Regions from separate parts of the Pseudoalteromonas sp. SWXJZ94C genome, predicted to be linked through region 3. Evidence: predicted binding sites of a transcription regulator. Region 3 holds the regulator's gene; each other region holds the start of a gene.
The links. The regulator FliA, encoded in region 3, starts transcription of late flagellar genes. The targets are predictions, from matches to a motif close to CTAAAGNTNNNNNNNNNNNNGCCGATA.

Region 1: a site for FliA is predicted at 6,139-6,165, ahead of pomA (flagellar motor protein PomA). Genes of this name have one in related genera too.
Region 2: a site for FliA is predicted at 1,877-1,903, ahead of I6F65_RS18410 (DUF5610 domain-containing protein). Genes of this name have one in related genera too.

The regions. Positions count from the first base shown of each region.
Region 1 covers NZ_JADYXF010000033.1:48,494-59,465, reverse strand. The annotation lists gene I6F65_RS14635 (tetratricopeptide repeat protein) at 1-81, opposite strand, end outside; gene I6F65_RS14630 (M20 family metallopeptidase) at 193-1,500, shown strand; gene I6F65_RS14625 (DNA topoisomerase III) at 1,747-3,687, opposite strand; gene I6F65_RS14620 (hypothetical protein) at 3,730-4,245, opposite strand; gene I6F65_RS14615 (flagellar motor protein MotB) at 4,389-5,309, opposite strand; gene pomA (flagellar motor protein PomA) at 5,312-6,079, opposite strand; gene I6F65_RS14605 (exodeoxyribonuclease VII small subunit) at 6,389-6,631, shown strand; gene ispA ((2E,6E)-farnesyl diphosphate synthase) at 6,635-7,522, shown strand; gene dxs (1-deoxy-D-xylulose-5-phosphate synthase) at 7,635-9,497, shown strand; gene I6F65_RS14590 (YncE family protein) at 9,719-10,972, shown strand, end outside.
Region 2 covers NZ_JADYXF010000053.1:1,221-12,192, forward strand. The annotation lists gene murI (glutamate racemase) at 1-642, opposite strand, end outside; gene I6F65_RS18410 (DUF5610 domain-containing protein) at 708-1,847, opposite strand; gene trmA (tRNA (uridine(54)-C5)-methyltransferase TrmA) at 2,010-3,107, shown strand; gene I6F65_RS18420 (thiol:disulfide interchange protein DsbA/DsbL) at 3,178-3,816, opposite strand; gene I6F65_RS18425 (thiol:disulfide interchange protein DsbA/DsbL) at 3,833-4,456, opposite strand; gene I6F65_RS18430 (serine/threonine protein kinase) at 4,491-5,465, opposite strand; gene ccoG (cytochrome c oxidase accessory protein CcoG) at 5,552-6,982, opposite strand; gene I6F65_RS18440 (hypothetical protein) at 7,272-7,631, shown strand; gene I6F65_RS18445 (hypothetical protein) at 7,631-7,837, shown strand; gene I6F65_RS18450 (UPF0149 family protein) at 7,905-8,492, opposite strand; gene I6F65_RS18455 (type II secretion system protein N) at 8,515-9,273, opposite strand; gene gspM (type II secretion system protein GspM) at 9,277-9,750, opposite strand; gene gspL (type II secretion system protein GspL) at 9,747-10,955, opposite strand; gene gspK (type II secretion system minor pseudopilin GspK) at 10,952-10,972, opposite strand, start outside.
Region 3 covers NZ_JADYXF010000009.1:56,401-67,372, reverse strand. The annotation lists gene flhA (flagellar biosynthesis protein FlhA) at 1-220, shown strand, start outside; gene flhF (flagellar biosynthesis protein FlhF) at 242-1,732, shown strand; gene I6F65_RS05695 (MinD/ParA family protein) at 1,725-2,585, shown strand; gene I6F65_RS05690 (RNA polymerase sigma factor FliA) at 2,612-3,322, shown strand; gene cheY (chemotaxis response regulator CheY) at 3,362-3,745, shown strand; gene I6F65_RS05680 (protein phosphatase CheZ) at 3,762-4,529, shown strand; gene I6F65_RS05675 (chemotaxis protein CheA) at 4,545-6,785, shown strand; gene I6F65_RS05670 (chemotaxis response regulator protein-glutamate methylesterase) at 6,843-8,000, shown strand; gene I6F65_RS05665 (flagellar motor protein) at 7,993-8,757, shown strand; gene I6F65_RS05660 (flagellar motor protein MotB) at 8,763-9,725, shown strand; gene I6F65_RS05655 (ParA family protein) at 9,738-10,508, shown strand; gene I6F65_RS05650 (chemotaxis protein CheW) at 10,512-10,972, shown strand, end outside.

The DNA of each region.
Region 1 (10,972 bases), on a different contig from region 3:
AAGCAACACTAATTTTTGTTGTGATGTTTCACCGAGTACTTGCTGAAGATTTTGTGCGTTAATACTAACTATGTTGCTCATTTAATTGATTGCCATATTCATCTATTTAGGTTTTTATATGGTGGTAAACATAATAATTACAAGTCATATACCTAAATCACTCGGTATAGATATCAATCAATGAGGCGAAACATGAAACTAACTTACTTAAGCGCAGCGCTCTTAATAGCAAGTCCATTTATACAAGCAAAGCCACTAGATTTAGATTTAAGCTCAAGCATGCCAGCTATAGAAAAATTTTACCTCGATTTACATCAATCACCAGAGCTTTCAAACCACGAACAAAATACAGGTAAAAAAATAACCTCTCAATTATCAAAACTTGGTTTTGAAGTAACAAATAATGTAGGTGGTTTTGGCGTTGTTGGTATTTATAAAAATGGTGATGGTCCAACAGTAATGATACGTACTGATACAGACGGCTTACCTATTACAGAACAAACAGGCAAAACATATGCTTCAAAGGTAACTGTAACAGATGAGCATGGTGCAAAAGTAGGTGTAATGCATGGGTGCGGTCATGATATTCATATGAGTTCTTTTATAGGAACTGCTGAACAACTAATAACGCATAAAAATGAATGGCAAGGTACATTGATGATGGTTGCACAACCCGCAGAAGAAGTAGGTGCTGGTGCTAGAGCAATGTTAAGCGATGGTTTATTCAGTAAATATACTCAACCAGACCATATTATTGCACTGCATGTTAGTGCGAGCGTTCCTGCTGGTAAAGTATCAATGAAAAATGAATATACAATGGCAAGCGTCGACTCTGTAGACATTGCAATAAAAGGAAAAGGCGGGCATGGCGCTTATCCGCACACAACTATTGATCCTGTTGTAATTGCAGCTCGAACCGTTATGGCATTACAAACAATAACCAGTCGTGAACTTTCACCATTAGAACCATCTGTCGTTACCGTCGGTTCTATACACGGAGGTTCTAAACATAATGTGATTCCAGACGAAGTAAAACTTCAATTAACTTTACGCAGCTACAGCCCTGATGTACGTAACGCTCAAATTGCAGCAATAAGACGCATTACTGCAGGCATTGCCCAAAGTGCAGGATTAGATGAGGCTATGTATCCTGTTATATATGTAAAAGAAGAATCAACGCCCTCTACTTACAATAATCCTGAACAAACTAATATAGTCCGTAAAACTATTGCTGATGCAATTGGAGATGAAAATGTATTGGAAGCAAAAGCGGTAATGGCAGGTGAAGACTTTGGTGTATATGGTCGTACCGAGAAAAACATTCCAATTACGTTATTTTGGTTAGGCGGTGTTAATCAAGCACAATATGCAGATTCAATAAAAACAGGTGAAATACTCCCTTCCCTACACTCTAGTAAATTTGCACCTGATTATAAAGTTGCTATTCCAACCGGAATAAAAGCAATGAGTAACGCTGCTGTTGCTTTATTTAATAAGTAACCTGAATTCTGGATAATAAATCTATCTCAAGCAGCTATTTTCAGCGCTAACTACGTTGAATTTATTTGCAATAGGCCAGCTATTGACGCGTAAATTCGCCTTGTTTTCACTGAAAATCTCTGCCTAGAGAAAATAAATTTAAATATCATCATGATTCAATACGTTAGTAAATCTCTTAACCAGAGTTCAGGTTAAGTAATCCCAATTCAACATTAAGTAATATCGTTTAATAAAAAAGCTCTGTAGCTAACTAGCAACAGAGCTTTTTTTATAACTCGACTTTTTAAAGGTCGATTTTCCGCCTCGTTTAGCAAAGCGTTTTTTAGGTGAGGTTTTTGGTAGCTTAGCAAATGCATCACTATCGCAGTTTGCTGCTAGTTGTACAAAACCATTTAGGTCGGCAAGTAAAGGTTGTAAAAATTGCTGGTAACTCATTGCTTGCTGCGCAATATCACCTAGGCTCGATTCCCACTTTGCGGTTAAATCAGGACTCGCTAAACCTTGCGGTAATACGCTAATGAGTGCAAGCCCCGTTTCGGTTGCTCTAATTGACTTACCTTCACGCTTTAAAAAAAGTCGCTTAAATAGTAATTCAATTATACCTGCACGCGTTGCCTCAGTGCCTAAACCATCTGTGTCTTTTAATATTTTTTTTATTTGTGGATCTTTAACATAACGGCTAATGCCCGTCATCGCAGCAAGTAGTGTAGCATCAGTAAAATAAGCTGGGGGTGATGTATGCTTTTCGACTACTTCGCCTTTATCGCAAAAAAGAGACATACCTTTTGTTAAGGGAGGTAGCGTAGCTTCGTCTTTTAATTCAGACTTACCCATTAACACCTTAAAGCCCAAACTTACATCTTGCTTTGCATTTGCTTTAAATAAACCGCCAGCAATAGTTACCTCAGCTTTAGTTTCGTTATAAATATAGTCGGGATAAAACTGAATTAGGTAATGACGGCTTATTAATTGATATACCTTTGCTTCATCGCCGCTCAAACTCGCTGATTTTAACTGTTTCGCTGTTGGTACAATTGCATGATGCGCAGCTACTTTTGAATCGTTAAAACATTTGCTACGCTTTTTAGTATCAGCCCCGTTTACTAATTCAGAGCTTTGCCCACTATTAGCACTTATTGCTTTAAAAATAGCAGATGCATCTTGATGGTGATCTTTAGGTAAATAGCGGTTGTCTGAACGCGGATACGTTATTAATTTATGACGCTCGTAAAGTATTTGGCAAATATCTAACACCTTTTGAGCAGGCATACCAAATGCTTTAGCTGCATCTATTTGTAGTGCAGATAAGTTATATGGCAATGGTGCACTCTGCTTTTTTTGTTTTTGCTCAAGTGCCGTAAGCTCAGCACTTTGCTTTGTAATGCGTGAAGCAACATTTTCTGCTAATGCACTATTAAGTATCCGACCTTCTTCATCTTGATGTGGCTCACATGCTTTACTTGGCACCCATTTAGCTGTGAATGGTTGATTATCAGGAGTAAGTAAATGTGCCAGTACATCGTAAAAAGGCTTAGATACAAAGTTCGTAATTTCGTTATCTCTATTAACTACAAGACCTAAAATAGGGGTCTGTACTCGCCCTACCGAAAGTACATTACCAAACCCAGCTTTTTGCCCAGCTAGGGTATATGCACGCGTTAAATTTATACCAAATAACCAATCAGCACGAGAGCGCGCTAAAGCAGATACACTTAACGGAATAAAATCTCGATTAGAGCGCATAGCACTCAATGATTTTTTTACTGCCGATAGGTTTAAATCGCTAATGAGTAAACGTTGCGTACTCTGCTTTTTAGTCTGACTTATTTTAGCTTCTTCTATTACTTGATCGACAAGCAGCTGGCCTTCACGGTCTGGATCGCCAGCATGAACAAGTTGCGAAGCTTGTTTAATTAATTTTTTTAAAACAGTGAGCTGTTTACGTGTTTTAGTTTTGGCTTTTAACTTCCACTGTTCTGGTATTATGGGTAAGTGTTCAAACTGCCATTTTTTAAAACGCTCATCATAGTCATCGGGCTCGGCTTGCTCTAACAAGTGCCCAATACACCAAGAGACACAATCACCATTAGCGACTTCTATATAACCATCATGCTTTTTATGTGGTTTTGGTAGCGCATCAGCAATAGCGCGTCCAAGTGAAGGTTTTTCTGCAATGTAGAGTTTCATAGCTTGCTCACCACTGTTCATATAAACAGTAGTTTAGCACAGCTATTTTAAAGGAGGGACTTTTTTATAATTATTACTAGTTACTGCATTATTATTTTTAATTACTATATAAATTAGCGGAAGATAACACACCACTACGGTGGCCGTATTAATTAAAGGTAAAAGCGTTTTATACATTAGCGTGCTATAAGATAAATCCCAAAGGTGGCGATCAACAACGCGAAAAAGTTGTAAAATTGGTGCCATTATAACAACCAACTGACCTAACACACATTGCCATAAATAAACTTTGTCTTTTATCCCAAGGTAGGCAATTAAAGCCATCCAAGCAATGTCATTAAACGCCCAGACAAGATATCTATATATATAAATATCTTTATCAAACTCTCTTAAAGAATCGTATATAAGTGCACCAAATAAGAAAAATGCACCTGTGACACATACAAACCATAATGCTAAAAAATCTTTACGCAAATAGAAAATAAAAATAGCTGGGATTAAAAATAAAACCCAGCTAAGTTCAAGAAGTCCAATTACCTTATCAACCCATAAAGGCATTATTATTCTTTCGTCTTATCGTCATCTCCGCCAGTTCCGTTGCCTGGCATATCGCTATACTTATATTTTTTCTTCATGGGTATTCCATTACATTTGTTAATATTTATTATTTTATGTTAAAAAAACCGCTTTGCCAAGGTGTACTATCTTACATCAATTGGGGCTGACTCTTTTGCTTTACCTTGCAAAATAGAAATCTCGACACGACGATTTCTTCGACGATCTTCATCTGTATCATTTGGTACAAGTGGTCTTGTTTCAGCTCGACCAACAACCATCATGCGAGTTTTATCAAAGCCTTTCACTTTTTGTAGTTCACTTGCAACGGCTACTGCACGTTTTGATGATAAGTCCCAATTATTAATATATAGCTCGTTAGATACCTGAAAATCATCAGTATGCCCAGATACAGTTATTTCACCGGGTACATCTTTTAATAAAACGCCAATATCTTGAATAATTGGTTTAAACTTGGGTTGTAAAAACGCACTTCCTGAAGGAAACGAACCGTTTTCTCTAATACGGATAATTATTTGCTGCCCTAGCGATTCAAGTTCTATAGCACCATCAATAATTTGCTTTTCAAGCTGTTGTGCTATTTTTTTAACAAGCTCATTTGTTTGCTCTTGATCAGCAGATGCCGTTGCTTGTTCAGATGATTGCTCTTGAGATGTACTACGAGATTCACCACCACGTTTGTCACCACGCTGTTCTTGTCTTCCTCCGGCAGAGCTTTCATCACCGGCTTGAAATTCTAGCATTTGCTGAGTCATTTCTACTGTTTGCTGTTGAATAGTTTCTATTGGGGTGGGTTCTGGTTTCCCTGGTGTAAATTCCATTGCAATAACAGAGGTACCTTTAGGGATGTCTTTTACTTCTATTTTATTTTGTACACCAAAAGCAAACTTCATTGAGCCTGCTATTTGTTTAAATTTAAGTACATCCATCTCAGAAAACGCAAGCAAGAGTACAAAAAAGCACATTAGTAGCGACATCAAATCAGCAAACGTCCCCATCCACGCAGGTAGCCCTGGAGGTGGACATTTACACTCTTGCTCAGACATGGTTACTCCTCGGTATCTACTTTACGTTTTGATTCAGCTAGGTAGTTTTTCAAAATACCTTCAATTACTTTTGGATTTTGACCATCTTGAATACCTAGCACTGCATCTAAAATCAAACGCTGATTCATTGCCTCTTCATCTTTACGAAGCTCTAATTTAACTTGAATAGGGATAGCAACTACGTTTGCTAAAAATGCACCATATAAAGTTGTTAATAATGCTACTGCCATTGAAGGCCCTATTGATTTTGGATCGTCCATGTTTGATAACATAGCAACCAAACCTATCAAGGTACCAATCATTCCCATTGCAGGTGCAATATCGGCCATCGCTTTAAATAAGCCGGCACCCATTTCGTGACGGGTGGAAGTTAAAGTAATATCTTTTTGTAAAGTAGCTCTCACTACATCGGCATCGTGACCATCAACTAACATGTCGACACCTTTTCGCATAAACTGATTTGGTATTTCAGCTTCTTCAAGGGCTAAAAAACCGCCTTTTCGTGCAGAATCTGCAAGCTCAATTGCTTTATCAATTAGCTCTTCAGGTGATTCTATTTTAAACATGAAAGCTTTAGCGGCTACTTTACCTATCCCAAAAAACTGTCCCATGGTGTAATTTGATAAAACTATGAATATAGATCCACCAAATACAATTACCACCGAAGGGGTATTGTAAAACATAGCCATTTCGCCACTACTACTCATAAACATCGACATGACAATTAAGCCAATTGCGCCAAGGATCCCTATAATGGTTGCTAAATCCACATTTCCTCCAAAGGTTTCATGCTGTAAGGCCTTATCATAAACTTTTATTATTAACTACTTATCGGCAACATATTGAATTGCTTAAGCCATTTGTGTAAAGAAACATAAAAAGAGCATTAAAGTATTAGTTTAATTAAAGGTACATTATTAATTACTTTAACTACAGCAATAGACCGCTATTAAGTCTTTATTAATGCACATAAAGGTAACATTTAATGCTAATAGACGAAAAAAACATATCATCCTTTGACCTAGTTTAGCATTCCCCCTAAAATTGGCTTCTAAATTTATCATGTAAGCTGAAATAATATGGCGACTAAAAAACCTGAAAACTTAAGTTTCGAACAAGCACTAGAAGAATTATCAACAATTGTTAGTGACATGGAACAAGGTGATTTATCGCTTGATCAGTCGTTAAAGCAATTTGAACGCGGAATTGCTTTGGCTAATGCTTCATCAGGTAAATTACAGCAAGCAGAACAAAAAGTATCAATTTTAATGGGAAGCGGCGAAAAGTCAGCACTTGCAAACTTTGACAACGATGTGGAATAAACGGTGAGCATTAAAGAACAAATAGAACATGCTCAAACTGATGTAGCTAATACGCTCAATCTTTATTTTGAACAACCGCTCGATAGTGAAAAAAAAATAAAAGAAGCTACACATTATAGCTTGTTCAATGGTGGGAAAAGACTGCGTCCATTTTTGGTTTACGCTACAGGTAAAATGCTCGGTGCAGAGAAAAGTGATTTAGATGTACTTGCCGCAGCAATTGAATGTATTCATAGCTACTCTTTAGTACATGATGATTTACCAGCTATGGATGATGATGATTTACGCCGAGGTAGACCAACATGTCATATAGTTTATGGCGAAGCTGAAGCTATTTTAGCTGGAGATGCGCTGCAAACATTAGCGTTTGAGCTAATCTCAAATCATAATTTTAAATGTAGCTCAAAAACACAAGTAAAAATGATAGCAAAACTTGCACATGCCTCTGGTTTAGAGGGTATGGTTGCCGGTCAAGGTTTAGATATTGCTGCAACCGACAAAGTGATTACAGTACAGCAACTTGAGCGTATTCATAAACTAAAAACGGGTGCATTAATTAATTGTGCAATTACCTTAGGTGCAATGTGTTCTCCAAATGTTAGCGAACAAACTTTAGATAACTTATCTGTTTTTGGGTATGCTATAGGGCTGGCCTTTCAAGTCCACGACGATATTTTGGATGTTGAGGGCGATACTGTTACTTTAGGTAAGCCGCAAGGGTCAGATATTGCAGCCAATAAAGCGACATACCCCGCTTTATTGGGTATGCTTGGCGCTAAAGAAAAGGCGCAAAATTTAATACAACAAGCCCATGAAGCGTTAGCAAATATTGATGCTGACACAACACTTCTGGCGTCACTAGCAAATTACTTAATTGAGCGTGATCATTAAGCACCGCTTAAAAAGTATTGCACTTAGCACTGACATAATTACTGAACATTAATTGAATTTATACCGTATTTGTATAAGTTAATTGATGTTAGCGAAGGATATATAAAAAACCATGACACTTGATAGTAGCAAGTATCCATTACTTAATTTGGTTGACGAACCAGCCCAGTTACGCGATATAGCGCAAGATAAACTCCCAGAGTTTAGCAATGAGTTACGTGACTATTTACTCAACTCAGTATCGCAAAGTAGCGGTCATTTAGCGTCTGGTTTAGGTACGGTTGAACTTACCGTTGCCCTACATTATGTGTATAACACGCCCGATGACAGGTTAGTATGGGATGTGGGTCATCAAGCTTACCCGCATAAAATACTGACTGGTCGACGCGATTTAATGCACACGATTCGTCAAAAAGATGGCTTACACCCATTTCCATTTCGTGAAGAAAGTAAATACGACACGTTTAGCGTAGGTCATTCAAGTACGTCTATTTCAGCAGCGCTGGGAATGTCTATTGCCGCGCAAAAAGAGGGTAAAGGACGAAAAACCGTTGCAATTATAGGCGACGGTGCCATTACTGCTGGTATGGCATTTGAGGCAATGAACCACTCTGGTGATGTAAAATCAGACATGCTTATTATTTTAAATGATAACGAAATGTCGATTTCTGAAAATGTGGGTGCATTAACAAATCATTTTGCACGTATTTTATCAGGTAGCTTTTATACTAACATTCGTGAAGGCAGTAAAAAGCTACTCTCTGGTGTACCTCCTGTAAAACAACTTGCTAGTAAAATGGAAGAACATATAAAAGGAATGATGATTCCAGGGACATTTTTTGAAGAACTTGGTCTAAATTATATTGGCCCTATTGATGGTCACGATGTAAACATGTTGGTAGATACATTGCGCAATATGCGTAATTTAAAAGGACCACAGTTACTACATATAAAAACCCAAAAAGGTAAAGGATACAAACCCGCAGAAGCCGATCCTATTGGTTATCATGGCGTGCCAAAGTTTGATCCAAATATTTCGAGTCTTCCTAAATCAAAACCAAGTGCAGCTACCTTCTCTAAGGTATTTGGCGATTGGTTATGTGATATGGCTGAACAAGATAATAAATTAATGGCGATAACACCTGCGATGCGTGAAGGTTCTGGCATGGTGCGCTTTTCTAAAGAGTTTCCAGAGCAATATTTTGATGTGGCAATAGCAGAGCAGCATGCTGTTACTTTAGCCGCAGGTTTTGCCTGTGAAGGTTTAAAGCCTGTTGTAGCTATTTACTCAAGCTTTTTACAACGCGCATACGATCAACTAATTCATGATGTAGCACTACAAAACTTACCTGTATTATTTGCAATTGACCGTGCAGGTATTGTTGGGGCCGATGGTGAGACTCATCAAGGTGCTTATGATTTAAGTTTTATGCGCTGTATTCCAAACATGGTAATTATGGCACCAAGCGACACAAATGAATGCCGTCATATGCTTTATACTGGTTATCAAGCAAATTGCCCTGTTGCAGTACGCTACCCTCGAGGAAGTGCTGGTACAGAAGATATTCAAGCTAATATGCAATTACTCGAAATTGGTAAAGCGAATGTAATAAAGCAAGGTAGTAAAATTGCAATTTTATCATTTGGTACTTTACTTGAAAATGCCCAACTTGCAGCAAATGAGTTAGATGCAACTCTTGTTAATATGCGTTTTATTAAACCACTTGATACTGCACTTTTAAACGAATTAGCGACTAGTCATGATGTAATAGTTACACTTGAAGATAATGCAATTGCTGGCGGTGCAGGCTCTGCGGTTAACGAATACTTAGCAACGCAAAAAGCCAGTATTAATATACTTAATTTAGGTATTCCTGATGAGTTTATTAAGCACGGCACACAAGATGAAATGCATGATGAAATGGGATTAGGCGAACAAGGCATACTGCTTGCTATTCAACGTTTTTTAAAATAACCCTTCCTCTAAAATATTCATTAAAATAAAAGGAGCTTTATAGCTCCTTTTTTAATTCCTTTTTTTTGCATCCAATTTTTAATTTCAATCGTTATTAGATTGAGGTTAACGCATGAACACAAAGAAATACTAATTTTTACATTGGTATCAGGCTTAGCTATTTATTTTTAAGTCATCAACTTTACTGTTCATTTTAAATGGAATATTAAAAGGTAAAAATAATGAATAAAACTAATCAAAATATTACTGATCAAACAAACAAAAAACTTAGCTTTTCGGCTCTAACGCTCGCAGTGCTTATCGGCATTACAGGATGTAGCAGTGACGATGGTGAAATCACTAATACAGACTCTGATGACACAAATGGAACCCCTAATTTTTCAGAGGCTCAATTTGTGCTTGCAAATAATGGTTCTGATAATGCTGGTACAGCCGATCTAATTGACCAAAATTCAGTAAAATTAAAAACCTTTAACACAACAGCTAACGAAGGCGTTGCTTTCGATGCATTAGGTAACTTAATACAAGCAAGTGATATTTCAAGCGGTAGTATAAAAACAGTTTGCCAACTTGCTAACCGCGTAGATGAAGATAGCTTTAATAGTAACCGAGACCGTGAAATAACAGGTTCATCCACTACATTAGCAAACCCAAAAGGGATTGCGGTTTCTGACAAACTTGGTCTTATTTTTATTGCCGACTTTGGTGCTATGCAGGTCACTGTTTTCGGTGCAACTTCAGCGGGAAATTCAGCCCCTCTTGCCAATACAATAACAAATGCAGCTCCTTGGGATGTTGATTACGATGAGGTAAACGATAGACTTTACGTTGCACTAACTAACGGCGATGTTGCGGTATACGACAACTATGTTAATGGTGGCTTTGTGGCCATGCCAAATAGAACAATTACACCTAGCGATAATAACGGTGCGCAAGTTTCAGTAAATATTCACGGTATTGTTTTTGACTCAAATACTAACAAGCTTATTTTATCTGATGTAGGCAGTGCAACAGATGCTACTGATGGCTCTTTGTTTGTAATAGACAATGCTTCATCGGCTGATGGAGCAGTAAGCGTTGCACGCTCTATTGCAGGTCCAACAACTATGTTAGGAAACCCAGTAGACATTAGTTTAGAGGGTACTGATTTAAGAGTGGCCGAAAAATCGAATGATGCAATCCTCATTTTCAGTAATATTTTTGCAGGTGAAAGCGGCGATATTACTCCCGACTTAGTGACCTCCACTATAAAGCCTGAATCGATTACTAAAGTAGGTATGCAAAATGAAATGGCTGATATTTCAGATAGCGATACCCTAAACATGTCACTACTGGGTGTTGCTGTAAGTAGTAACCCAGCAACTAATAGCGAAACAACGGGTCAAATTAGCCGCTTAAGCCCAGAACTAACAACAACACTAGGCAGCTACAATGCGAGCCAAACAATTGAGAGTGTTACGTTTGATAAAGCAGGT
Region 2 (10,972 bases), on a different contig from region 3:
ATTTGCTATCGCTACACCTGAATCAAGCAATTTTACATTCCCTTCAAAATACTGACTAATCGGCTCTTCTAATATTGGAAAGTGCGTACACCCTAGTACAAGTACATCTATAGTTTTATCTATATTTAGGTCATCAAGCACTTGGTGCAACTTGTTTGCATCCAAAGAGTCTGTAAAAAAGTATTGCTCAGCTAAGCTTACTAACTCCACACTGCTATATAGATTAACGATTACATTACGTGCATGTTCAGTAATTAATGTTTTAGTGTATGAACTAGCAACCGTTGCCGGTGTGGCTAATAAGCCAATATGATTTGAACGTGTTAATTCTGCCGCAGGCTTTATTGCTGGCACAACACCTACTATAGGAATATCCGTCATTTGGCGAACAGCGCTAAGTGCTGATGTAGAAGCGGTATTACACGCTATTACTATTAAATCAACGTTAAGCGTATTAGATTTGATGAAATGAATAAGTGAGCATAATCGGTTAATGATTGTTTGCTGGGATTGAGCACCATAAGGTAGTAATGCATTATCCATAAAATAACTGTACTGAGCATTGGGGATACTTTGCTTTATATGCTCAAGTACAGTAGTTCCACCAATACCTGAATCAAAGACCATTATATGCGCTGACAAACTACCGTTCCCACTTTACTTTAAGAACGGCAGTTTGCCATGAGGTATTTATAAAAGAAAGTAGTTTAACTTTGCGTGGTTTCTAAATCAGCAAGATCATCGACCGCCGAATTTAACTGATTAAGGTTTTCGAACATAGACTTTGTGTAATCTACTAACTTATCTATTTGTTCCTGATCTTGATTTAACCATTGGAGAATGCCAGCTAGCTGATTTTGCAATCCAAGTTCACCCGCTTTTTCAAAAGCATTTTTAAGGTCGTCATTAAAAGGAGCTAAACCCTCCGCTACTTGTTTTTCTGGTGCTGGTTTATATTCTTCATAGCTTTTAACTGTTGCTATTGTTTTTGTTTGGCGTAAATCCATAGAAAAAGCCACCAGCTGATCGCTGTCTAAACTCAGCTCTTGCGCTTGTTCAAATGCTTCATCTAAATCACCACCAAAAAAGGTTTTACTTAAATCTTGTAAGTCTTCCATCATCGCATTAATAGCTTCTTGCTCTTGCTCATTTAAGTCACCATTAACCGACATCGAAAATGATACCTGTCGAGATTGCGATGATGAGCTTGCAAACGACTCGCCATTATTGTTTTGCTGATAGCCACTTGCCGACTGAGATTCAAATGCATCTGCAAAGCTAATACTTACCTCGTCACCTTCTGCGGTGGTAAATTTATACTCTGCATTACTCGTCATACTGACATATTGAGCCTGGCTTATATTTACGCTGGCAGGTTGTGGGTTAAATAACGACTCTTCAAACTCATCAAGTCCATTATAGATTCCCTCTTTAGACTTATTAATGCCCTCTTCCATGTCGTTATTAAATACGCCCGTACCTTTGAGTTCATCAACAGCGTCGTCAATCCCTATTTGGACGCCTTTGCGCGCGTCGCCTAACATATCTTTGAGTTTTTCGTCATCAGCGCCGTTAGCTTTTGCTTTATTAACAGCACTACTTACAAAATCGAGTACATTTTTTATTATTTCATCAAAATCAAATAGTGGTTTGTCTGCTTTTTTTTCTGCGATAGGCAATCCAAGCTGCTCAGCCATTTTATCGCCAAGTACTTTTGCAGCCAACTCTCGACCACGTTGCTGATAGGTATCTTGAGGAGACGTAATTGTAGGTTGCTGTATATCAGCTTTATTATTGAATTTATTAATGTTGTTGTTTGGCGTAAAGCCATAATTACCTATTTTCATGATTCGTCTCCTAAGCGTGCGTAATTTATTATCGGCTATAACAATAAAAACTAAAGTACAATGTGCAATAAAACAGCATAAATGCTAGCCAAAACTAGACAAATACGCAGCGCTCCCTACAATAGCGCCGATAAACAGATCTTAGATAAGGTAGTAGCGTTAATGGCAGTTATTAAAATAGATACCACACAGTACCAAGCGCAGTTAAGTGAAAAAGAGCAGCGTATTAGTGCGCAGTTTCAACGTTTTGGTGTGGAGCAATTAGAAGTATTTAGCTCAGAGCCAACTAACTACCGCCAACGTGCTGAATTTAGAGTATGGCACGACGGTGACGATCTGTTTCACATTATGTTTGATCAACAAACAAAAGAAAAAATTCGTGTTGATACATTTGATCCAGCAGCGCCTCTAGTTGGTGAAATAATGCAGGTGATGATTGAGCATCTTAAGCCTTGTGAAATATTACGTCGTAAGTTATTTCAAATCGATTACCTGTCAACGCTAAGCGGTGAAATTTTAGTAAGCTTGCTTTATCACAAACCACTTGATGATGAATGGTTAAGTGAAATTAAAGCGCTTAAAGAAAAACTAAGCAGTAAATACAAAATTGACTTTATAGGTCGTGCTCGCAAACAAAAAGAAGTGCTGGGTGATGACTTTGTAACTGAACGTTTAATAGTTAATGGTCAAGAGCTTATTTATCAACAAGTAGAAAATAGCTTTACTCAGCCTAATGCAAAAGTAAATATTAATATGCTGGAGTGGGCGCAAGATTTATGTAAGCCACTTAAAAATGATTTATTAGAACTGTATTGCGGTAACGGTAACTTTTCAATTGCGTTAGCGGGCTGTTTTAATAAAGTATTAGCAACAGAAATATCAAAATCATCTGTTCACTCTGCTCAATACAACATTGCTAAAAATAACGTAGAGAACCTAGATATTATTCGTATGTCGAGTGAAGAGTTTACTCAAGCAATGAATGGTGAACGTACTTTCTCTCGTTTGGATGGTATTGACCTTAAAAGCTATGACTGCCAAACCATATTAGTTGATCCTCCGCGCGCAGGCATGGATGAATTAACGTGTGACCTAGTCGCTAATTACGAAAGCATAATTTATATATCGTGTAATCCTGAAACCCTTGAGCGTGACCTTGATCACTTAACACGTACACATAATGTTAAGCGCTTTGCTATATTTGATCAGTTCCCTTACACACATCATATTGAGTCAGGTGTTTTCTTACAACGCAAATAATAAATACGCTTAGTAAACGTTACCCATAAAAAAAGCTCCTTGTAGGAGCTTTTTTTAGTTTTAGCTAAATTTATTTGTTAGCTAAATAGTTAATTAGTTCGCTAATATCTTCTGACTTATAAATACCAGACTCTTTACCAAGGTTTAACTTGTACTTACCATTTACGATAAAAGTAGGTACGCCACGAAGTGCCCCCTTATCTTTAAAGTAATCTTGGTCACGTTTCATTTTAGAGCTTAGCGTACGTACAGAAAAGCTTTTAAATAACTTATCAAACTTATCGCCATCAACGCCCTGCGCTACAAATATATCTTTTACATCTGCAAGCTCATTAAATTTAGCGCGCTTTGTATGAATATGATTAAAGATCGCAGAAATAATCTGATCTTTTTGCGGAAGTACTTCTGCAGTAGCAAGTGCTTGGCTCATCATCTGTTGATTCTCTGGGTCGCGTACACCTACAAAATCAACGTGGCTCTTTTTAAATTTAACGTTTTTATCAAGCGATGGCTTAAATTCAGTAATTAGCCCTTCCATGTTATTACATGCAGGACAGTAAAATGAGAAAAACTCTTTAACTTCCGGTTTTTTTGTTGCTCGCTCAGATACAACATCGTAATGCACACCTTCCTCAAAGGTTGCAGCAAAGCTTGTTGCCGCCATAGGAAGTAATACTGCAAGCAAACCTGCTTTAACTAATTTAATCATTTTTATACTCCTAAATTCATAGTGCTAATAAAAATGCCACTAACTCATCAAGTTCTTTTTGGTTTTTGATGGTATTGAGGTTTATTTTATATTTATCATTAACAATAAAAGTAGGTACGCCAGTAAGGGCACCTAATTTTGAATATTTATTTTGTTTATTTTGCATTGCTTGCTCAGCCGAAATAATTGGCATGCTAGCAATATCTTGATCAAATGTTGCACTATCAATCCCATTTATTTCAAGTAGCTTTTTAACATCTTTAATTTCAGTTAAAGGAGCACGTTGAACATGAATACTTTTGAATATTTGATCGCTAATACTTTGCGCTTGACCATGTTGCTTAGCAATCAAGTAGGCAAAGCTTAAATTGCTTTGCGCTTGCGGTGATACACCACCTAAAAAGTTAACGTGGTTTTTAACAAATTCAGCGCCTTCAGGTAAACCCTGTTCAATTGCTTTTGCTGCTGATTCAAACTTATAACAATGCGGGCAATAGAATGAGAAAAACTCTGTAACTTGCGGAGTCGCACTTTTTTCTACATTAATAATAGTATACTGATTATCCACCTCAAACTGTGCGGCAAATGCTGCAAAAGGTAAACAAAAAAGTAGTAAGCTTAATTTTAATTTTTTAAACATTCGTGTCTCGTTATACTTAGTCTTTAAAGAAATATTATGGCAATAAATTTAACGGCGCTTCTTGCAGTGCAGATAGCTGTTCCTTGAGTGTTAAAATTTGTTGCTCCCAGTATTTGTCATCAGCAAACCATGAAAAGTTCCGTACAAAAGCAGGATCGCTCCATCGATTTGCTACCCATCCCATATAATGAATAATACGCATTGCTCGCAGAGGTTCAATCAATTTGAGTTGAGAGTGATCAAAATCACAAAACTCCTCATACGCATTTACAAGGGTGTCTAACTGTAACAGTTGTGTCGCTTTATCGCCACTGAGCATCATCCATAAATCTTGGATTGCAGGTCCTTGGCGACTATCGTCTAAATCGACAAACATTAGCGCATCCCCTGCCCACAGAATATTACCTACGTGGCAGTCGCCGTGTAGGCGAATACTTTGCACATCTTTATATTGTTTTTGAGCCTGATCTATCACTAAATCTAAAATAGTGTAAAAGGCTGTACTAATCCCCATTGGCACTAAGTTACTTTTTTGAAGATGAACTTTTGCTGTATGCAGATATTCGTCACATGTAACCGTTGGTCTGTAAACAAAGGGTTTGGTTTTAGCAACTTGATGCATTCGACCAATCAAACGCCCCATCACGTCAAGCTGATCTAGGTTATCAACCTCAAATAAGCGCCCACCTACGCTCGGAAATAACACAAATAAGTAGCCTTGATGCTCAAACAAGCTTTGCCCATTATGTAAAATAGGAGCAACAACGGGTACTTCTGCATCAGCTAGTTCGAACGCAAAGTCGTGCTCTTCTTGAATTTGCTCCCTACTCCAACGTTCTGGACGATAAAACTTTACTACGTAACGCAGACCATCATCGGCTTTAAATTGATACACTCTGTTTTCGTAGCTATTGAGCGCCAATAAACCAGACTCGGCGTAAACACCTACGCTTTCTATTGCATCGAGTATTAGGTCGGGTGTTAAATCAATAAAACTAAATTTACTCATACTCTTCTTATATAAAAATAAAAGCGGGTTATATACCCGCTTTTGTTAATTGCTATATCAACTTACCTAATTAAGGTCGATTGTGATTATCGCGCTTTGAAAAAGTTACTTGACTGCGATATTGTCTCATCTGGCTCACCTACTGGTGAAAGCACAAAGTTAAACTCTGTCATCGGCACTTTCAAATCATAAGGGTCCATTGCAAGCGACAATGGCACGTTATGAGATTGCCCTGCCTGCACAGTAAATGATTGGTTCCCTATATACTTAAAGTTATCTAACCCTTGTACTTTAATATTAAAGGTTTGCTCGTACTGCGCTTTATTAATTACCTTTAATGTATAGGTGTTCTCTACTAAACCATCAAAATCGACACGATATAATTGGTTTCGATCGCGAATAATATCAAAATCCATTGTTTTTCGCAGTACGATATTAGCTACAAGTGCCCCCGTAAGCACAACAAGTATGACCGTGTAACCAATGATTTTGGCTCGTAGTGGATTCGTTTTATTTTCCGGAGTTTCAAGATTTCGCTCTGTTGTATATGAAATAAGCCCACGCGGGTATTTCATTTTATCCATCACACCATCACATGCATCAATGCAAGCACCACAGTTAATACACTCAGCTTGTAGCCCATTTCTAATATCAATACCTGTTGGGCATACTTGAACACATAAATTACAGTCTATACAGTCGCCCAGTTCTAAGTCTTCATGATCTACTTTACGTGAACGAGGACCACGGCTTTCACCTCGGCTTTCGTCGTACGTTACTGTGTATGTGTCTTTATCAAACATGGCTGATTGAAAACGTGAATAAGGACAAATGTGTAAACACATAATTTCTCGCATCCAACCCGCATTACCATAGGTACACGCAGCAAAGAAGATAATGCTTACCAATGCATAACCACCTACATTAAACGTTACAAAATCAGGGAGTAGCTCTCTTATTGGCGTAAAGTAGCCTACAAAAGAAATTGCTGTATATAAAGAAAACAGAACCCAACTAGAATGCTTTGCCGTTTTTCGCCAAAACTTATCAAAGCTCATTGGTCGCTCATCGAGCTTTTTACGTTGGTTAGCAGTACCTTCAAACTTTTCTTCAAACCAAATAAATATAAAGGTCCATACAGTTTGCGGGCAAGTGTAACCACACCACACCCGTCCATAAAAGGTGGTCACTAAAAACAGCGCAAACGCTGCCAACATAAAAATAAACGCTAATATGGTGAAATCTTGTGGCCATAGCGTTAAGCCAAAAATATTGTATTTCTGACCCATTAAATCAAATAGTACCGCCTGCTGATCGTTAAAATTAATCCATGGAAGTACCATAAATGCAAGCATGCCTAAAAAGCCAATCTGTTGCCTTAATAGTTGATGAAGACCTTTTACAGCACGCACATAAATGCGGTTTCCGGGGTTGAACCTGTCATCTTGACGGCTCAAATCCGGCTTTTGGATTTTTACCTCTACAGGGATATTTTTTACTTTAATTTGTTTGTCCATCGAAGTTCCTCAACGCCGCTTGGAAATAAAAGTTCAGCAATATTCAGGTGCACTACACGGTAAAGAGTAGCAAGTTACTTACTAAACGAGTTTAGTTCAATAAACCACCACTTGAATACTTTCAGATATTTCAGAAATATCTGACTGCTGCTAGCTATTATACCAATATTGATTAAAATTACTGGCATAGATTGCTAATAATTTATTCACCTTAGTTACTTGCTTTTAAAATGCATTTTATTACACTGCATAGTAATTCAACCTCACTCAGATCAAGGTTTACGCTTTCGTGAAAAAATTTATTATATTAGTAATTGTGATCCTTGCCTTATTTACTATTGATCACCCACTTATAAAAGAGCCTAGAGAAAAACTTTTAGGCGAAGGAATTGGTTTTTTAAGTGACTCAACAAAAATGAATCGTGGTCCAGCAGCTAGCATGGCTAAAAACCTAATTAGCTCACAGTTAAAGTTGTCAGAATCTGAAAGTGAATATATAGAAAAAACATTCACGACAAATGACTCAGTACAGTTATTTCATTTACGTTATTGTCGTGAGCGCGATCTAAATTTGTACTTTTACGATGACCGTTTAAATACAGTATGTAAAATAGTGTCTGAATCGTTAGAGCAAAAGCGAGTAAAGTAATGGATTTTTCAGTATTAAATAAAAAAACCAGTGACTCATTCCACAAACAGCGCAATATGCTTAAAAAACTAGGGCAAGGAAAAACAATAAAGTGTGAGAAGTGCGATGGTGTGTTAAAGCTTGATTTAGCGACTGATGAATCAAGTAAAGGCGTAGTTAAGTGCAAACAAGGCTGCACTAATATTATGCTAGAGCTAGGCGCTTAAAGCATTATTTGTATATGGTTACTTACATACTCATTAAATATTAAGTAACCAAAATTCTAAAAAATAATTACTCGTCCCACCCTTCATCGGTATACAAACCACTGTTGAGCGCTACTATCTCAATAAGCTCAGCAAAGCCTAATGCAAAGTCGCCCATTAATTCGTATTGCTGTAAACAGACCTGCTGCACATCAATATTATTTTGAGTCGCTATCAGCGTTATGGTTTGCTCATCTAAAGCAAAAAAGCTTAATGTTGCTTGGGCACTTTCTAAAGCTTCTTTATATTCTACTTCTAATTGCTCTGCACCTAATAATTTTTGAGTATAAACAGTTGTTGCTTTTAAAAAGCCTTCACTCCAGTTTCTACAAAAATCATTACTGTATCCTGTTGGTAATTTATAACCCACTTCAAACACTTGCTCGCTAATTTGGTGGTATAACGCCATAAATAAAAATAGTATTTCTTCATCTAAATTATTAGCTGTGCTTGGTAATATTTTTTCAATCCACTCGTGTACATCTAATGGATCTGGTGAACAAATAACACCAAATAAATAGCCTTGGCTTTGCGTTAAGGTCATTGCTTTTGGCTGGGTGTCTAAAAAAGTGCTGAGCTGCTTTGCATGTAGCTCAGTAAATTGGGGTAATTGCATCAAAACTCTTTATTTATAAGTATTAAAAATTGAGCGGGTAACGACCTTGGTTATCTGGTCGACCTAAAAACTTAACCGCGTCATGTACATCTTTAGGTAAGCTGGCATCAGGTTTAACGTAACCGGCTACTCTAAAATCAAAATTAGCTTTAAGTGTAGCATCTGCCTCAAGACCTAACGTGTTCTCAGGGTCAATTAATATAGCCACATCACCCGACTTACAGCTTAGCTTTCCACCTAGTGGACCAATGTTAAACCAGCCATTTAAGCCTTGTACGTCAATATCAGGACTCGCTATTTCACCTTGTAATGACTCGCAGTAAGGCTCACCCGAAGTGTATTCATTAAGCTCTAATATTACGCGTCCTTTTGCAGTAACTGGCAGCGGTAATTGAATACGTTGCATTGCTCGCTCTACCGTTGAGCGTACAAGTCCATCGGTTACTTTAACTGTATTGTTTAATAATCCGTAACTGACATCCGCATAACCCGAAATATCACTACGCTCACGTGGATCACCAAATTTTAAATTCACATTTAACTGACCTGTAAATAATTGCCATCCAGAAATATCCCAACGTACATTATTTAATTGCTCACCTTCGTAGCGTAACTGCATCATTTTCCCTTGCCACACACTGCCTATGGTTTGACCTACCTCTAATTGTTTAGGCAAATAAGGCTTAGCTAAATCAAGTGCTATAACAGCAGGTAGCTTAACAATACAAAAAATAATAAAGCTAAGTAAAAATACGATAGATAACGTTATTGTTTTTTTCATCAATTAATTCTCTAATACCAAACGACTTACACGCACATAACCCGGTTTATCGTCACGGCTTAAATCTAAATTTTCAACTCGAATTCCATGCTGACTCACCAGTTCATCGAGCCACTCTATAAGTTGATTAAACTCTATTGAATCGAGCGTTAAACGCAGTGAGTCATCACTTGGCTGCATTTTACTAATTGTGATTTTATAACGCCCACGAGTTGAATTAACAATTTGGCTTAGATTTTGGGTGCTCGAAACTTTTGTATTACCTGCGGCTTTAAGCTGAGCAATACTTTTATCAACCCAAACTAATAGTTCTTGCTGTTTAATTTTTGATTTTTCAGCCTGTTCTATCGCATTATTTAACGGTCTAAATATTCCCATTACAATAATAAAAATAATAAAAATACCACCAGCTATTATGACTAACTGTTGCTCTTGTTCTTTAAGTGAGCGCCAATATTGTATTAACTGCTTTTTCATACTGTACCTCGCAGTTTAATTTCGCCTACAACAAAGTCACCGTCGTTATTTAGTGAGCCTTGATCTACTGTTAAACCCTGTTTTTCGAGTAATGCTTTAACTTTACCAAAAGTTTGAAAGTCTTTAGCTCTAGCACGAATACGCAATTCATTACGACGATTATCATAACGCAATGTCTCAGGTGTAAATTCACTTACTTGTGAAAACACATCAACTAAATTAGTTGTTAAATCTAAGAATCCAGCATCACTTGAACCCTGTATTTTTTTAAGTTCACCCATAATTTGGCTTTTAACAAGTTGTGGGCGCACTTTAGTGCCAGGAAAAGCTGTTTGATAACGTTCAACGACTTGTGTTTTAGCAATTTCTAACTGTGTATTTAATTGATTCAACTCAATAGCTTTTATCGCGATAGTCGATACCAACGCAACACCAGCAACAATGGCAGCACTTTTCCAATATCCCCACCATAATGTACTTTTCTTTTTAAGTTGGTACATTCCTTGGCGAAGGTTAAATTTAACGTGTTCGAGTTGTTTAGCAAATAATGCTAACGGCAAATCATAGTCACTGGTTTGAGGTAATAAGTTTACACTCTCAGGAAATTGGGTTGCAGGGCTAAAGTGCTTTATATCAGGGTTGCCCGTTGCCGTTAAATAGCCACTTAACCAACTTCTTTCCACTGCACCTATTCGCCAGTGATCTTGCTTAAATAACCACTGATTATTAAGCTCTATCGCTGTTACCGTACCTTCATCTGCAGGAGGTAATAACAAAGCATCTGGTAATATTTTATATACCGATAAACTATACTCTGTAAATAATGCAAGCCATCGCTCAAACCATTCACGATCCATCATAGCAACACGTATTCCATGTTGCTCTCCAACCATCGTTGATTCACCCACAGCAATAAATAAATCATCTACATCGCAGGCAATATCTTCTTCGAGCATATATGGCAATGCTTGTTCGAGTTTGCGGTTCCATTTAGTTGGCAAAGCAACTGTTTTTAGTTGTACTTGATCACAAGGAAGCAACACAACGACTTCACGACTTTGTGCTTTTTCAGTGAGTTCACTTAAATGGCTCGCATCCGATAATTCACCACTGGCTATTATTTCTTGTTCTTGTGGTGAGTATATTAACCAGTTAAGTAATTCTTGCTCGGTTTGACCCGTGCGGATCAACAATATTTCTGTCACTGTACGCCTCCAAATTT
Region 3 (10,972 bases):
AGAGCCAGGTCTTGCAGAGCGACTTCAAATATCATTAAGTGAAGCGCATCAAAATCAAGAAATGGCTGGTGAACCTTCGATATTGCTGACATCAGGAATGTTACGCACTGTGTTATCTCGTTTTGTTAAGTACACCATTCCAGGATTGCGAGTGATGTCTTACCAAGAGGTACCAGACGAAAGACAGATTAAGATTGTTAGCTCGGTAGGCCAACAATAAGATTTCAACAGGGGTTAAATAATGAAAATTAAACGTTTTTTTGCTAAAGATATGCGCACTGCACTTAAAGAAGTTAAAGATGAGTTAGGTGTTGATGCGGTTATTATGTCAAACAAAAAGCTTGCCAACGGTGTTGAGATTGTTGCAGCTGTTGACTATGAAAAAGCAGCCCCTAAAGCAGTAGCCCAACCACAAAATGCACCGCCAGAGCGTGCTAACCGTATGGCGCAATCACAAAGTATGCATAACTTTGTGAAACCAGAACCTCAACGTTCAAAGCCTGTACAACAAGCAAAAGTTGCTGATAGCCTAGAAGCCTTATTAGAGCGTCAATCACCACGCCCTCGCTCTCCTGAACTTGCATCTATGTTTTCACAGTCAGGAATCGATACTACCGAAAATTATCAAGAGCCTGCAGTAAAACAACGCCCTACAAGTAATATGTTTGCACGTGAAAACTCTGCACCAGCAAGACCACATACTCAAGCCGATAGTTTAGGTTTTGACGATTTAGACCGTGATTTTGATGATTTAGAGAGCCCTGTTACTACACGCCAAACAGTTAAAAATAATGAAAGTGAAGAAATAACGTCAATGCGTGAAGAGATGAATGCAATACGTCAATTATTAGAACACCAAGTATCAGGATTAATGCAGCAAGATATGGCACGCCGCGACCCAACTCGTGCATGTATGATTGACCGCTTAGTTGGTATGGGAATAGATAAAGAAGTTGCAGAGCAAATGGCATGCTTTGTTCCTGATGATGTTTCTCGTCAGCAAGGCTGGAAAGCTTTATTGACTATGGTCGAAGACCAAATGCAAACAACCAATAATGAAATACTACGCCAAGGCGGTGTTTACGCATTAGTAGGACCAACAGGAGTTGGTAAAACAACAACTGTAGCTAAATTAGCAGCCTTAGGAGCACAAAAATACGGTGCCGATAAAGTTGCGTTAATTACCACCGATACATACAGAATTGGTGCATATGAACAGCTTGCAACTTATGGTCGAATCATTGGTTGTGGTGTAAAGCAGGTTAAAGATGCTAATGAATTAGCTGAAGTTTTATATCATTTACGAGATAAGCGTCTAGTATTAATAGATACTGCAGGTATGAGCCAACGAGACTTACGTTTGACAGAGCAGTTAAATACGCTAATGCGTAATCAGCGTGTTGATATTCGTAGCTATCTTGTACTAAGTGCAACAGCACAAATAAACGTATTGCAAGAAACAGTAAGGCATTTTAAAAAAGTACAGTTAAGTGGTTGTATTTTTACTAAATTAGACGAATCTTTAAGTTTAGGTGAGATTATTAGTATTGCGATTCAAAACCGCCTCCCAATAGGGTATCTTACTAATGGTCAACGAGTTCCTGAAGACATTCGTGTTGCAAATGCCGAAAAACTAGTAAAAAAAGCTGAGCAATTGTATTTAAAAAGAATAAAAGCACAACATTCAAGACACCAATCAGTGGCGTCGAGCACAGTAGGGATGTATGATTAACACAGTATTAGATCAAGCAAGCGGCCTGCGCAAAATGAGTCAAAACAATAACAACGGCGTAAAAGTTATCGCTGTGACCGGTGGTAAAGGTGGTGTAGGTAAAACAAATGTTTCCCTTAACACCGCAATAGCACTTGGTCAGCAAGGAAATCGAGTATTAGTACTTGATGCCGACTTAGGTTTAGCAAACTGTGATGTGATGCTTGGACTGCGTGTTGAACGTAATTTATCGCACGTATTATCTGGCGAATGTGAACTCGATGAGATTTTAGTTGAAGGTCCAGGCGGAATTAAAATAGTACCAGCAACATCAGGCTCTCAAAGTATGGTTGAGTTATCACCATCAGAGCATGCTGGCCTTATTCGTGCTTTTAGCGAATTAAATACCGAATTTGATATATTAATTGTAGACACTGCCGCCGGCATTTCAGATATGGTGCTAAGCTTTTCACGTGCAGCACAAGATGTAATGGTTGTCGTTTGTGATGAACCAACATCGATCACTGATGCATACGCACTTATTAAAGTTTTAAGTCGTGAGCATGGTGTATATAAATTTAAGATTGTTGCGAATATGGTTCGCAGCATGCGCGAAGGTCACGAACTCTTCGCAAAACTTTCCAAAGTAACCGATCGCTTTTTAGATGTGTCTATGGAGCTGGTGGCTATTGTTCCTTATGACGAAAATATGCGTAAAGCAACGCGTCGTCAAAAAGTCATTGTAGAATTATTTCCAAATTCACCTGCGGCATTAGCTTTTAAAGCACTCGCGACGAAAGCTGTAAAATGGCCTATACCTAATCAACCTTCTGGGCATTTAGAGTTTTTTATTGAGAAGCTGGTTAACGGCTAATTATGACAATATCGGTAAATAGAGCTATGGGATATCAGTCAACACAAAATTTAAATGTGATTGTTGAAAAGCATGCATCACTTGTCAAAAAAGTGGCGTGTCACTTAATTGCTCGCTTGCCTCCTAGTGTTCAGCTCGATGATTTAATTCAATCAGGCATGATTGGTCTAATAGAGGCATCAAAAAACTTTGACGCTACTAAAGGTGCAAGCTTTGAAACATTTGCAGGTATTCGTATTCGTGGAGCAATGCTTGATGAAATGCGACGCGGTGACTGGGCTCCTCGCTCAGTACACCGTAAAAGCCGCCTTGTAGCCGAGACTATTACTACATTAGAAAAAGCGTTAAATCGTGAGCCAACAGATACAGAAGTTGCTGAAAAACTTGAAATTTCGCTAAATGAGTACCATCATATTTTAAATGATGTAAATTCAAGTAAAATTTTAGGCATTGAAGACTTGGGAATAGATGACGATGTTATCACTCCAGCAGGTCAAGATTTAACGCTAGACAAACCCTTTAATAATGTTAAAAATGAACGCTTTAATGAATCATTGTTAAGTGCAATAAAGTCATTGCCTGAGCGAGATGCGATGGTACTCTCTTTGTACTATAACGATGAAATGAATTTAAAAGAGATTGGACATATACTCGATGTAAGTGAATCGCGTGTAAGTCAGATACATGGTCAGGCGATGATTAAGCTCAAAGCAAAAATCAATGACTGGATAAACTAGTAGTAAGTAAACAAGGTTAAGACCTCACCGGAGGATGTTTTGGATAAAAACATGAAAATTCTTGTTGTTGATGATTTTTCGACAATGAGACGTATTATTAAAAATTTATTGCGTGACTTAGGCTTTACTAATGTTCAAGAAGCAGATGATGGCTCAACTGCTTTACCTATGCTACAAAATCAATCATTTGACTTTGTAGTTACAGATTGGAATATGCCTGGAATGCAGGGTATTGACCTTTTAAGGGCGATTAGAGCTGATGATAAACTAAAGCACCTACCTGTTTTAATGGTGACTGCAGAAGCTAAGAAAGAACAGATAATAGCTGCAGCTCAAGCTGGTGTTAATGGTTATATTGTTAAACCATTTACGGCTGGAACATTGAAAACAAAATTAGAAAAAGTGTTTGAACGCTTAGGTTAATGAAGGGGAGAGGCTTATGTCAGCACTTGCTGCGCCTCGAATAACGTTAGAACAAGCTCGCCAGCTCGTTGTTTTTTTAGAAAATGGTGAGCAAGATAAAGCCGATGAATTAATTTTAGACACCGCGTCTAAAGAGCAGTCAGAAATATTTGCTGAAGTTGGAAAATTAACTCGTCAATTACACGAAGCTTTAAAAAGTTTTGAGCTTGATACGCGTTTAACCAACATAACAACTGATGCTATTCCAGATGCTCAAAAGCGGCTTAATTATGTTATAGAAATGACAGAAAACGCTGCTAATAAAACAATGGATGCGGTTGAAGCTGGGTTACCAATAGCTCAGGAGTTAGCTAATGAAGTGGCCCATATTAAACCGACATGGGATCGCTTAATGAGCCGCGAAATTGATCTTGGCGAATTTAAAACACTATGCCACAGCATCGATAAGTTTATGAATAACTCTCATCATAAAACTGATGAATTACAAAGCTTAATGACCAATATACTCATGGCTCAAGATTACCAAGATTTGACAGGGCAAGTTATTCGTCGAGTTATGGAGCTTGTAAGAGAAGTTGAAGAAAGCTTACTCCATCTGTTAACAGCTTTTGCTGCGCAAGATGTGAATACTGCTGACACAATAGAACAACAAAAAACAGAAGACCCGGTTAGCGCACAAACATTAGCAGGACCAGAAGGCCCTATTATTGATAAAGAATCGCGTAATGATGTTGTATCTGATCAAGATGAAGTCGATGATCTTTTATCAAGTTTGGGCTTCTAAGAGGAGAGTAACTGCATGTTTGAAGTCGATGAAGATATTTTACAAGACTTTCTTGTAGAGGCAGGAGAAATCCTTGAGCTTTTATCTGAACAGTTAGTTGAACTGGAGAACAATCCAGAAGATACAGAGTTACTGAATGCTATATTCAGAGGCTTTCATACCGTAAAAGGTGGTGCAGGATTCTTAGCAATGACGGAGTTGGTTGATGCTTGTCATGGCGCAGAAAATGTATTCGATTTACTCAGACAGGGTGTACGCACAGTAAACTCTGAATTAATGGATGTTATTTTACAAGCACTCGACACCATTAATGAAATGTTCGCAACGATTCAAAATCGCGATAAGCCAGAACCCGCAGATCCTCAATTACTTCAAGTTTTACATAAATTAGGCTTACCACCAACAGAGGAAGAACTCACCGGTTCATCTTCAGAGGTTGATATTGAGCAACCTCAAAATGAAATAGTTGAAGCCCCAGAATTAGATGACGAAGACCCATTTGCTTTTGATGAGTTATTTAACCCTCCTACAGGGTCAACTGCATCTACTTCTGATACTCAAATTGATGAAATAACGGAAGATGAATTTGAAAACTTACTTGACGAATTACATGGAAAAGGCAAAAGCCCTACCATTCAAGGGTCAATAAGTAGCAATGATTTGAGTGGTGATATTACAGATGATGAGTTTGATAACTTATTAGATGAGTTACATGGCGTGGGTAGTTTTGGTGCTGTCGAAATAAAAAATGACTCAATAGCGACTCAAAATACGAGCCCAACTAATAAAGGTACAGAACAAAAATCATCCTCAGCTACTAATGCTATAGACTCTTCAAATGATGAAATTAGTGATGATGAATTTGAAGCTTTGCTTGATGAACTTCATGGCAAAGGAAGTGCACCTAAATCGATTGAAAACGTTTCGGCTGCACCTAAAAAACCAGCATCTGCGAAAGTCGCTCCAGTAGTACAAAATAAAAAAGCTGAACCGGCAAAAGCACCAGTTGTAAAAGCAGCAATAAAACCAGTAGGTAAACCGGTTGTTAAAGCGCCGAGCACACCTGCTGTTAAAAAAGCAACACCACCGGCAGCAGAAACTACAGTACGTGTTGATACTAAGCGCCTTGATCAAATTATGAACATGGTAGGTGAGTTGGTATTGGTACGTAATCGTTTGGTTAGCTTAGCGACTAATTCAGATAGTGAAGCAATGGGTAAAGCAATATCTAACTTAGATGTTGTTACAGCTGATTTGCAAGGTGCGGTTATGAAAACACGCATGCAGCCTATCAAAAAAGTATTTGGTCGTTTTCCTCGCGTTGTTCGAGATTTAGCGAGAACTTTAAATAAAGACATTAATTTATTACTAATCGGTGAAGAAACCGACTTAGATAAAAACTTAGTTGAAGCTCTTGCCGATCCGCTAGTGCATTTAGTGCGAAATTCAGTTGATCATGGTATTGAAATGCCTGATTTACGCGAAGCCGCAGGAAAACCAAGAACAGGTACTGTTACCTTATCCGCTTCTCAACAAGGCGACCATATTTTACTTACCATTCAAGATGATGGTGCTGGTATGGATGCTGAAAAGCTGAAAAAAATAGCAATTAACAAAGGCGTACTTGATCATGACCAAGCAAGTCGACTTTCTGATACTGAAGCATATAACCTAATTTTTGCGCCTGGCTTTTCGACTAAAGAAGAGATTTCGGATATTTCAGGTCGCGGTGTAGGTATGGATGTAGTTAAAACCAAAATCATTCAACTTAATGGCTCTGTAAGTATTCAATCTGAACTAGGTGTTGGTACTATTTTAGAAATAAAAGTACCGCTAACACTGGCTATATTACCAACCTTAATGGTTATTGTTGGTGAGCAAACATTTGCATTGCCTCTGGCTGGCGTTAGTGAAATTTTTCACTTTGATTTAAATAAAACAAATGTAGTGAATGGTCAACTAACTGTTATTGTTCGTAAAAAAGCAATTCCACTATTTTACCTAGAGCATTGGTTAGTGAAAGGCGCCGACCGCTCACAACGTAAGGCCCAAGGACACGTTGTTATTGTGCAAATAGGCACGCAACAAGTAGGCTTTGTTGTTGACTCATTGATCGGGCAAGAAGAAGTGGTTATAAAACCACTTGATGCTCTATTACAAGGTACACCAGGCATGGCCGGTGCGACTATTACTTCGGATGGTGGTATAGCGCTGATTTTAGATGTTCCTAACCTGTTAAAACATTACGCTGGCTGATAATAAAGTAGATGCACTGTAAGGTGCATCTACACTTAAATTAAATAAGAGAGCTAAATGGCCGTTAAAGTTTTAGTTGTTGACGATTCAAGTTTTTTTCGCCGCAGAGTAAGTGAAATTCTTGAGCAAGATAGCGATATTGAAGTTATAGGCTTTGCCGTTAATGGTAGAGAGGCTGTTGATAAAACAGCTCAGCTACGTCCTGATATGATTACAATGGATGTAGAAATGCCTGTGCTTGATGGTATTAGTGCGGTAAAAGAGATCATGGCGAGTAATCCAACGCCTATTTTGATGTTTTCATCTTTAACACGTAATGGAGCAACAGCAACACTTGATGCTTTAGACGCTGGTGCAATGGATTTTTTACCTAAAAAGTTTGAAGATATTGCGCGTAACAATGAAGATGCTATAAAACTTTTACAAACAAAGGTTAAAGAAATTGGTCGTAGACGCATCCCGCGTTCTTTTAAGCCTCTTACACCAACAAAGCTTACATCCAATACCCCTGTAACACCCTCAAGCTTAGCTAAAAATACAAATATAAAGCAGCCAGATAGAAGCTTTCAACGTGAAGAATCTACAACTGTTGCTCATTCTAGAGCTAATACATCGTCAATACGCGCGAGTGGAAAGCAGTATAAACTTGTTGTTATTGGAACTTCAACAGGAGGGCCTGTTGCATTACAAACAATATTGACTCAATTACCGGCTAACTTTGCGCATCCTATTTTATTGATTCAGCATATGCCCGCTGCATTTACACCGGCATTTGCGGCTCGTTTAAATGGGTTGTGTCAAATTAAAGTAAAAGAGGCACAACAAGGCGATCGCCTACAACCGGGTACTGCTTATTTAGCGCCTGGTGGACAACAAATGATGGTAGAGGGACGCGGCTCAGCTAAAACATTACGAGTATTTGAAGATCATAGTGAGCGAATTAGTTACAAGCCTAGTGTAGATGTAACGTTTGCAAGCGTTGCAAAAGCGTACCAAGGCGATGTACTTGCTATTGTTTTAACGGGTATGGGAGCTGATGGACGCGATGGCGCAAGAATGCTAAAACAAACTGGTGCAACTATTTGGGCACAAGATGAGAAAAGCTGTGTTGTTTATGGAATGCCACAAGCAGTTACTAATGCTGGCTTAGCGAGTGAAAGCTTGCCTTTAGCTGAGGTGGCAACGCGGATTAAAAGAGAGATAGGTTGTGGATAAGCTTTCGGTACTTGGTTTATTTATTGCTCTTGGCGCTATAGCTATAGGCTATTCGTTAGAGGGGGGTGATGTATCTGCATTATTTAACGGACCTGCGCTTATAATTGTACTTGGTGGTACGCTTGGTGCCGTGATGCTACAAACATCAACAAGTACATTTAAAAAAATGTTAAAGATAAGTCATTGGGTTTTTATATCTCCACAATATGATATTGACGAGGCTATTGAGCAAGTTAAACGTTGGTCTCAAAAGGCGCGTCAAGAAGGCTATCTTGCTCTTGAAAATGAAGCACTTACTCATCCTGATGCGTATGCGGCAAAAGGGTTAAGTTTACTTGTAGATGGTTGCTCAGAACACAAAATAAGAGATACGCTAGAAATTGACTTATTATTAGAAAGAGACCGTTTATTAGAGGCTGGTCGCGTTTATGAAGCAATGGGAGGTTACAGTCCTACTATTGGTATTTTAGGTGCCGTGCTTGGTCTTATTCAGGCTATGTCTTTTATTACAGATCCACAAAAGCTAGGTGCAGGTGTAGCAACTGCATTTATAGCCACTATTTATGGTGTTGGTTTAGCTAATTTATTATTTTTGCCAATGGCAAATAAGCTAAAACAACGTGTTGAACAAAAAATGCTTTACCATGAAATGCTCGCTGAAGGTGTCATTGCAATAAGCTTAGGTGAAAGCCCGATAAATATAGAACTAAAGCTTGAGGCTTATCGTGTAGAACGCCCTAACTTAGTGGACGAATAACGGCTATGTTACGCCGACGTTTACGCAACAACACTGCATCAAAAAGTCAGCATACTGAGCGTTGGCTTGTATCCTACGCTGATTATATGACAATTATGTTTGCCTTTTTTGTTGTTTTGTATGCTATAGCTATTAATAAAGAAGAAAAGTTTCAAATTTTATCGGATTCACTCGAACAAGTTTTTGATAAATCTGCACGCCAGCACTCCCAAAAAGGGGAGGGAGTTAATGGTGATGGTATTCTTACCGATAGAGTAACACCCGAACAAGAGATACTTTATGGTGAGAGTATTCAAAAACAGGAGCAAGGACCTCTCTTGCTTGACGGTCAAAGTGATACCAGCAATATAAAGCAAAAGTATTTAGGAAAGCCTTTAGATAGCTTATTAACAAAATTACAATCAGCACTCATTGATGAAATCCGAGATGGTGAAGCAAGTTTAGAATTAACTGAAGATTGGTTGATAATAGAACTTAGCTCAGGAATGTTATTTTCAAGTGGTAGCTCTGTTGCACACTCTCGTGCAAAGCAAGTGGTTAAAATAGTTAAAGATATTATTGCTCCTGTTGATAATTATATTAGAGTACGTGGTTATACTGATGATGAAACAATCCGAAATGAGATTTTTAGATCAAACTGGGAGCTGTCGGTTGCTAGGGCAACATCAATTTTGGTTGAACTTGAAACGTTAGGGATTAACTCTGCTCGAATGGCAATAGAAGGGTATGGTCAATATTCTCCTTTTGCAGATAACGAAACACGTGAAGGTCGAGCTGAAAATCGCAAGGTTGTTATAGCGCTTTCAAAATATGGATTACCCCCTAAACTTGAAACGAAAATACCAGAACAAACAAATAAAGATGTACAGCCAGAACCAGAAGTTGAGCTACCTTCAGATGACGATACAATAAAAATACTTCGTTTGCCTCATGGTGGAATTCGTATAACTACACGCAATAAACAGTAATTAGGATGTAATGTGAAGATTTGGACTGTAGCAAATCAAAAAGGTGGAGTAGGTAAAACAACAACTGCTGTTAGCCTTGCTGGTATTCTTGCATTGCAAGGTAAGCGCGTATTGCTTATAGATACAGATCCCCATGCATCACTCACATATTACTTTGGTATTGACTCAGAAGATTTAGAAATTAGTGTATATGATATTTTTGCACGCGGAACGAGTATGCAAAGCGAGGAAATACTCCAAGCATTATGCCCATCAACACTCGAAAACCTTGATATTTTACCTGCGACTATGGCAATAGCCACATTAGATAGAAGTATGGGAAATAAAACCGGGATGGGATTAATATTAAAAAAAGCGCTTGCAAAAATTAGTGAACATTACGATTATGCCATTCTTGATTGTCCTCCTGTACTGGGGGTATTAATGGTGAATGCACTTGCGGCGAGTGAACGTATTTTAGTGCCTGTACAAACAGAGTTTTTAGCCTTAAAAGGCCTCGATAGAATGATGCGTACTATGGAGTTAATGCAAACCTCTCAAGCGAAAAGCTATCAATATACTATAATTCCTACTATGTATGATAAGCGTACAAAAGCATCGTTAGAAGCATATAAAACACTGAGAGATACATATAAAGATAAAGTTTGGCCGGGTGTAATTCCGGTTGATACAAAGTTTAGAGATGCAAGCTTTGCACAAAAAGTCCCTGTTGAGTTTTGTCCTCGCTCTCGTGGTGTATTTGCGTATAAAGCATTGCTAGATTATTTAATTGAACAAGGTTAATAAATGAGTAAGCAATTATTTGCTAATGAAAAAGTAATGACTCAATACTTAGGTGCGTTGTTATGTGACGATGAGCCCGAAGATAACCTTGAACCGGTTGCTAAATTACTCGAACAAGTGCCGGAGGCCGCTCAGCAAGAGCGAGTTAATTTAAAGCCTAAAGAGCAGGCAGAAAAAGTTGTTCAACAAGATTTAAAAATAACTGAAGTAGAGCCTTTAATTACTGAAAGTGATGATGTAGTTGCCGATACCGTTGTTGATGTTATTGACGATACTGCAATGCACTTATCTGAAGAGCCTGAGCAATTACTTAAAACACAAAACCAAGAAGATTATTTTGAAGATGAATTTCAAGCGTTATTTTTTGAAGTTGCAGGGCTAACGCTTGCTGTACCTTTAAAAGCACTTGGCGGGATTCATCATTTAGGTGAGGTAAATCATTTGTTTGGGAAGCCTAAGTGGTT